DNA from 2 places in the Planomonospora sp. ID91781 genome. Region 2 is predicted to be linked to the other one. Evidence: riboswitches for the same ligand, from Rfam matches in the RefSeq annotation. Region 2 holds a riboswitch; the other holds the start of a gene.

Region 1 (3,363 bases), on a different contig from region 2:
GGTGCCCAGCGCGAAGAGCTTGCCGTCCTTGTTGACGCCGTTCTCCCACTTGGCCGCGGGGAAGTCGGCCTTGCGGTTCTCCAGGCCGAACTGACCGAGGTCGGCGAAGAACTGCGGGCGGGCCTTCATCAGGCCCATCGCGCCCTCGTCGATGCCGACGATGTCGGCGGCGCCGCTGCCGGCCTGCAGCTTCTGCAGCAGCTGCGGGAGGAAGACGTCCTCGAACCGGTCGGTCAGGTTCTGGTACTTGACCTGGATGTTCGGGTGCTCGGCGTTCCACTTCTTGACGGCTTCGTCGTAACCGAAGTTCTCGCCGCCGCCGAAGGTGTGGACGGTGATGGTGACCGGCGCGGCCGCGGCCGAGGACGCGCCGTCGCCGCCGGCGGCGGGCGTGGGCTCGCTCGAACCGCAGGACGTGATCGCAAGGGCGGTGGCCGCCATGACCGCTACTGCGGCGAGCTTGCCCTGCCGCTTGGTGTTCAACATTCCGGACCCCTCTCAGGTGGTCGCCCGAATCGGTGGGAGGTGCAGCCGCGGCCGGTCCCCGACAAACCCGGACCGAGGCTGGCTGCTCTGCAACATGCTTTGGGAGCGCTCCCACGAAGAGTGGACGATAGGCAACCGGAACGTCAATATGCCGAAACTCAACCGTTACATCTCGGACTTAAACCTAGGACATATAGCGGTTTATCGGGAGATAAGCCTCAGATAGGCTGTTGGGAGCGCTCCCATCACGCGAACATGTGTCCCGCCCCTTCCGGAGCAGGGAGGGGAGAACCCTCCGTTCGCGGACGGCGGAACCCCGGTCCCGGAGGGTGGAGCCGGCCGCCGGAGCGGGGTCCGTGCCCGGCGGCAGGAAAAGGGGTACGGCCCGCCGGGCCGTACCCCTCCGGAGCGCCGTCCGGCGCGGATCAGCCCCGGTAGACCGGGTAGCCGTAGCCGACGACCTCGGCCTTGGGGCGGACGCGCCGCTCGACCTTGCCGTTGCCGGTGTTGCCCTCGATCGTGGTGATGGTCCCATCGCCGTTGTCCTCCTCGACCAGGCCGACGTGGTCGATGCCGTAGAGGCTGTCGCCCCGCTTCCAGTCGAAGAAGACGACCGCGCCGGGCTTGGCGGTGGTGCCCCAGTGGCCGTTGGCCCGGAACCACTGGGCGTAGGTCACGGTGTAGGCGTCCCAGCCGAAGACCGGCCGGATGCCCGCCTGCTCGCCGACCCAGGAGACGAACATCGCGCACCAGGGCGCGTTGGCGTAGCCGCGGATCGCGCCGCCGTCGCGCTCGACGGTCTCCGCGGCGCGGTAGGAGTCCATGTACCACCGGTGGAACCTGGTGCCGCCGCCCCGGTCGTTCTCCTTGACGCCGATCTGGCCCTCGGCGATGGAGAGCACATCCTCGGCCGAGACCCGGGGCAGCCCGTCGGCGATGAGCTGCAGGGGGGTCCTGGCGGACGCGGCGGAGGCGGGCAGGCCCCCGGAGATCCCGGCGGCCGCGGTGAGGGCGCCGGCCGACGCCCGGAGGGGGGCCTCGGCGTGGGCCGGAGGGCTCGCCACGGCGCCGCCCGCGAGGGTGACCGACGCGCCCAGCAGGGCGTGGGTCAGGCGGCGCCCCCTCGTGGAGGCGGGGGAGGCGGTGGAGGAGCCGCCGGTCTTCGCGGGGGAGGTGCGGCGGTGCTTCACCGGGGAAGTGCGCTTCACGGGGGAGGTACGGCGGTGCTTGCCCATGCGGGGGTTCGACTCCTTGCTCGGCTTCCGTGCCGCCTACCGGGTTAGCTGACGGGTTCGGGCCAGGAAGTGCCCTACAGCGCGCGGGCGCTGATTCACCCCAGGGGAGGTGGGTCCCCGGTTCCGCGGGGTCGCGGATTCGGCGTCCATGACCTCATCGGGAGGAGGCCGGGCGGGTTGAGTCACGTCCCGGCAAAGTCCGGTCAAGGCGGGATGGGGGTGCGGGCGGGAAGCCGGAGCAGGGTATCGATCGGGGAAAATATTGATAAATGCGAAAAACCGGGCAGGGCTCGCCCGTCGGCGAGCCCTGCCCGGGAACGGCGGCCCTCGAACGGTCGCCGAGCGGTGCTCAGCTCACCTGGTTGAACGTCGCGGGGTCCGGGCCGAGGCGCCGGCCCGCGTCCAGCGAGGCGATCGCCGCCATGTCCTCGTCGTCCAGCTCGAACCCGAACACGTCGAGGTTCTCGGCGATCCGCGAGGGCGTGACCGACTTGGGGATCACCACGTTGCCCAGCCGCAGGTGCCAGCGGAGCACCGCCTGGGCCGGGGTGACCCCGTGCCGGGCCGCGACCTCGGCCAGCACCGGCTCCTCCAGCAGCCCCCGGCCCTGGCCGAGCGGGCTCCACGCCTCCGTGACGATGCCGTGCCCGGCGTGGTGGCCGCGCAGCTCGGCCTGGGGGAGCTGCGGGTGCAGCTCGATCTGGTTGACGGCCGGGACGACGCTCCCCTCCTGGAGCACGCGCTCCAGGTGCTCCACCGTGAAGTTGCTGACCCCCACGGCCCGCACCCGGCCGTCGGCGTACAGCTTCTCCAGCGCCCGCCAGGCCTCCGGGTACAGGTCCTGCGCCGGGACCGGCCAGTGGATCAGGTAGAGGTCGAGGTAGTCCAGGCCGAGCCGTTCCAGGCTCGCGTCGAACGCGCGCAGCGCCGCGTCGTAGCCGTGGGCGTCGTTCCAGAGCTTGGACGTGACGAACACCTCCTCGCGTGGCACGCCGGAGGCGCGCAGGGCCCGGCCCACGCCCTCCTCGTTGCGGTACAGCGCGGCGGTGTCGATGCTCCGGTAGCCGGCCTCGAGGGCGGTGGCCACGGCGGTGGCCGCCTCGTCGTCGGGCACCTGCCAGACGCCGAAACCGAGCCGGGGCATGCGGACGCCGTTGTTGAGAGTCACGAATTCCATGCATTCATGATCTCCCATCCATACCCGGACGAACCGGTTGGAACGGTGCTTTACCTCTCGCTGGGCGTGGTCGGCTGTTCACCCGGGGTTCCCGGTCCCGTAAGACCGCCGCGTTACGTTGGGGCGGTCGTGAACGGGTCATCGCCCGGCGTGGAGCAGGACGGTCGAGACCACGCGCGGGATCAGTGTTCGGCCGTAGCCTGGGTGGAGTCCCCGCTGCAGATGCTCTGCGCGGTGGAGGCCCACCACGCGGGACTGCTGGGCACCCGGACCCGGGTCGTGTCCCGGGCGGGGCTGCGCCCGCTCGCCGTCACCCGCCGGGAGCTGCACCGGCTCGGCCTGCCGGACGGGCTGGAGCTGGCCGGACCGGAGCCGGACATGCCGCGCCCGGAGCGCGGCGCCGCCTGGGTGGTGGGCGACGCCTTCTCCGGCCGGGTCCAGCTGGCCTGGCTCACCGCCTTCCCG
Region 2 (3,363 bases):
CGCCCCTGCGCAGGGTCTTGCCCGCGGTCTCCAGCGGCAGCCCGGCGGCGAGGCGCCGGGCGTCCTCGATCGCGGTCCGCCAGTGGGCGAACGCCTCCTCGGCCGAGGCGGTCTCCACGTTGTCGAAGTCCCCGTCGGGGTCCTCCCGGGTGCAGAAGAGGTCGGGCACGTCCTCGCCCATCAGGATCTCGCGGAACCAGTAGCGCTCCACCTCGGCCAGGTGCCGGACCAGGCCCAGCAGCGAGAGCGCGGACGGCGCGGCGGCGCGCAGCCGCAGTTGCTCCTCGGTCAGGCCGGCGCACTTGACGGCGAGGGTCTCGCGGTGCCAGTCCAGCCAGCTGTGCAGCATGGACGTCTCATCGGCGATGAAGGGGGGATTGACCCGTTTGTCAGTCATGGGTCCTCATCCTGCCCGCACGCCCGACCACTGTCATACCGTTTTGTCCCCGGCTGGAAGTCCTGTCCGGCCGGGGGCGGCGGGTCAGAGCATCGAGATGTGCACGTGGTCGTAGTGGTTGGCGGTGTTGCCGCCGCGGTCGGACATGAAGCGCCAGCCGGAGCCGTGGTTGATGCGCTGGCGCCAGATCACGTACTTGACGCCGAGCTTGCCCCTGTTCTTCAGGACCCAGGCGGCGATCTCGTCGCCGAGCCTGAGGCCGGCGGCCGAGGGCATCGCCCCACCGGTGCTCATCATGAAGTCGCAGGCACGGCCCAGGGGGTGTTCGCCTCCGTCGTTCATGCTCCGGTAGCAGCCGACCGTGTGGGTCAACTCGAAGCGCCGCTTGACGACGTCGCGCATGTTCCGGGTGCGGTCGGTGATGTTGTCGGGGCCGTTGGGCAGCTGGGGCACCCAGCTGCCGTCCGCGCGGCGGCCGGAGCCGAGAGGGACCAGCTGGTCCAGCTTCCGCTTGATGTCGCGGATCACCTTCTCGGCCTCCTCGCGCCGGTCCTCGACCTCCTCGGCCTCCTCGCGGAGGTCCTCGGTGAGCCGGGCGGCCCGCTCCGCGGCCTGCTTCCTGCGGTCCCTGCTGACGGCGAAGCCCTCCAGGTAGGCGGACTGCTGGGCGACGAGCTGCTCCATCACGGCGGCGGCGGCCATGTCGCCCTCACCGGAGAACAGCAGCACGGGCAGGTCGCCGGAGTTGCTCTGGTAGCGGAGCTGGGCGATCGAGTCGACCTCCTGCTTGGCCTCCTGGTAGGTCTTCTCCGCCTTGCGGAGGTTGTCCTTGGCGACGCTCTCCGCCTTCTCCGCCTTGCGCACGGACTCCCGCTTGGCCGCGTAGGCCTCGATGAGCCCGTCGACCTTCTTGCCGAGCCTCTTCAGGTCCTTGCGGAGCTCCGCCTCGGTGGGCTTGGGCTCCGCGAGGCCCGCGGCGGGGACGCCGAGGGTGAGGCCGAGCGCCGAGACCAGGCAGACGGCCGCGGCCACGCGGTGACGGAACGTGGGGGACATCGGCGATGCAGGTGACGCAGACGACGCGGGCGACGCAGCCGCCACGAACTCTCCTCTCCTTCAGCCGGCCGGGTTAGCTGACGGGTTCGGGCTGGAGGAAGCCCTTCCACTGATGTGGTTCACCCCAGATGCGGTGGTTCCCCGGCTCCCGGGCGAGGCGCCCGGGATTAGGCATATCTGCTGTTGAAGCCGATGACTGAAGGATAGTAGTGGTAATGAGATGGTCATGCGACTCCAAGCCGAGACCATGCAGTGATCAATCCGTGATCGCCGTGCGCAGGAGACGGGCCGCCTCCTCGGGCGGGACGTCGTTCACGAAAGCCCCCATCGCGGCCTCCGACCCGGCGAGGTACTTCAGCTTGTCCGGCGCCCGGCGGATGCTGAACAGCTCCAGGTGCGCGTACGACAGGTCCCGCCCGACGTTGACCGGCGCCTGGTGCCAGGCCGCGACGTACGGCATGGGCACGCCGAACAGCCCGTCCAGCCGGCGCAGCACGCCGGTGTAGAGCGGGCCGAACGCCGCGCGCTCGGCCCGGTCCAGCCCGCTCAGGTCGGCGACCCGCCGGTGGGGGTAGACGTGCACCTCGAACGGCCAGCGGGCCGCGGCCGGGACGAACGCCGTCCAGTGCTCGTTGGCGGCGACCACCCGCACCCCGGCCTCCCGTTCGGCGGCCAGGACGTCGGCGAACAGGTTGCCGCCGGTCCGCTCCCGGTGGCGCTCGGCGGCCCGCAGGGTCAGCTTCGTGCGCGGGGTGACGTAGGGGTAGGCGTAGATCTGGCCGTGCGGGTGGGCCAGGGTGATGCCGATCTCCGCTCCCCGGTTCTCGAAGCAGAACACCTGCTCCACTCCGGGGATCGCGGACAGCTCCGCAGTGCGGTCGATCCAGGCCTCCATGACCAGCTCGACCTGTGCGGGGGAGAGCGAGGAGAAGGACGAGTCGTGGTCGGAGGTGAAGCAGACCACCTCGCAGCGGCCCAGACCCGGGCGGGTCCCGCCGATCACGCCCGCCCCGGCGTGGCCGCCGGGATCATCGTGGGTGCCGGGGGGAGTGGAGAACGAGGGGAAGCGGTTCTCGAAGACGACGACGTCGTAGGAGGAGGCGGGGATCTCGGAGAGGCGGCCGGGGGCCGACGGGCAGAGCGGGCACCGGTCGGCGGGGGGCAGGAAGGTCCGGCTCTGCCGGTGCCCCGCGATCGCGATCCACTCCTCGGTCAGCGGGTCGTAGCGCAGCTCCGAGGGAGCCGGGCGGGGCGGCAGCTCGCGCTCGTCGACGGCGCCGCGGTCCGCGTCGTCGTACCGGTCGAAGTAGAACAGCTCCCGGCCGTCGGCCAGGTGGGTGAGGGTGCGCTTCACCGGCCCGCCACCTGCCTGTCCTGCTCCGGTTCGGCGATGACGAGCTCGCCCGTCTGGGCGGAGATCTCCTCGCGGGCCTCCTGGGGCAGTCCGGGGTCGCTGATGACGACGTGCGCCTCGGACAGGCGGGCGATGGTGCTGATCCCGACCGTGCCCCACTTGGTGTGATCGGCGGGCACGACCAGGCGGTGCGCGGAGGCGACCAGTTCGCGGTCGGTCTCGGCCTCCAGGAGGTTGGGCGTGGTGAACCCGGCGCGGGAGCTCATGCCGTGCACCCCGAGGAAGAGGGTGTCCACGTGCAGCCCGCGGATCGCGGCGACCGCGACCGGTCCGACCAGCGCGTCGGAGGGGGTGCGCACGCCACCGGTCAGCACGACCGTGCGGTCGGCGCGGGGCGAGCGGTGGAAGACGTCGGCGATCCGGATCGAGTTGGTGATGACCGTCAGCTCGGGGACGTCGGTGACGAAGTGGGCCAGCGTCCAGGTCGTGGTGCCCGCGGAGAGCGCGATGGCGGTGCCGGGCCGGACGAGCCGGGCCGCCTGCCGGGCGATCGCCT

What was found. Region 2 has a riboswitch for cyclic di-AMP ahead of HS048_RS29360 (hypothetical protein). Riboswitches for the same ligand answer to the same signal wherever they lie in the genome.
Region 1: another riboswitch for cyclic di-AMP. It lies ahead of HS048_RS16500 (CHAP domain-containing protein); the one in region 2 lies ahead of HS048_RS29360 (hypothetical protein).

Annotation. Positions count from the first base shown of each region.
Region 1 is NZ_JABTEY010000001.1:3,639,648-3,643,010, forward strand. Features, by position in the region: gene HS048_RS16495 (ABC transporter substrate-binding protein) at 1-486, opposite strand, end outside; gene HS048_RS16500 (CHAP domain-containing protein) at 912-1,721, opposite strand; cyclic di-AMP (ydaO/yuaA leader) riboswitch at 1,741-1,876, opposite strand; gene HS048_RS16505 (aldo/keto reductase) at 2,071-2,898, opposite strand; gene HS048_RS16510 (hypothetical protein) at 3,103-3,363, shown strand, end outside.
Region 2 is NZ_JABTEY010000002.1:2,289,344-2,292,706, reverse strand. Features, by position in the region: gene HS048_RS29365 (DinB family protein) at 1-397, opposite strand, end outside; gene HS048_RS29360 (hypothetical protein) at 482-1,429, opposite strand; cyclic di-AMP (ydaO/yuaA leader) riboswitch at 1,502-1,637, opposite strand; gene galT (galactose-1-phosphate uridylyltransferase) at 1,710-2,807, opposite strand; gene HS048_RS29350 (DeoR/GlpR family DNA-binding transcription regulator) at 2,804-3,363, opposite strand, start outside.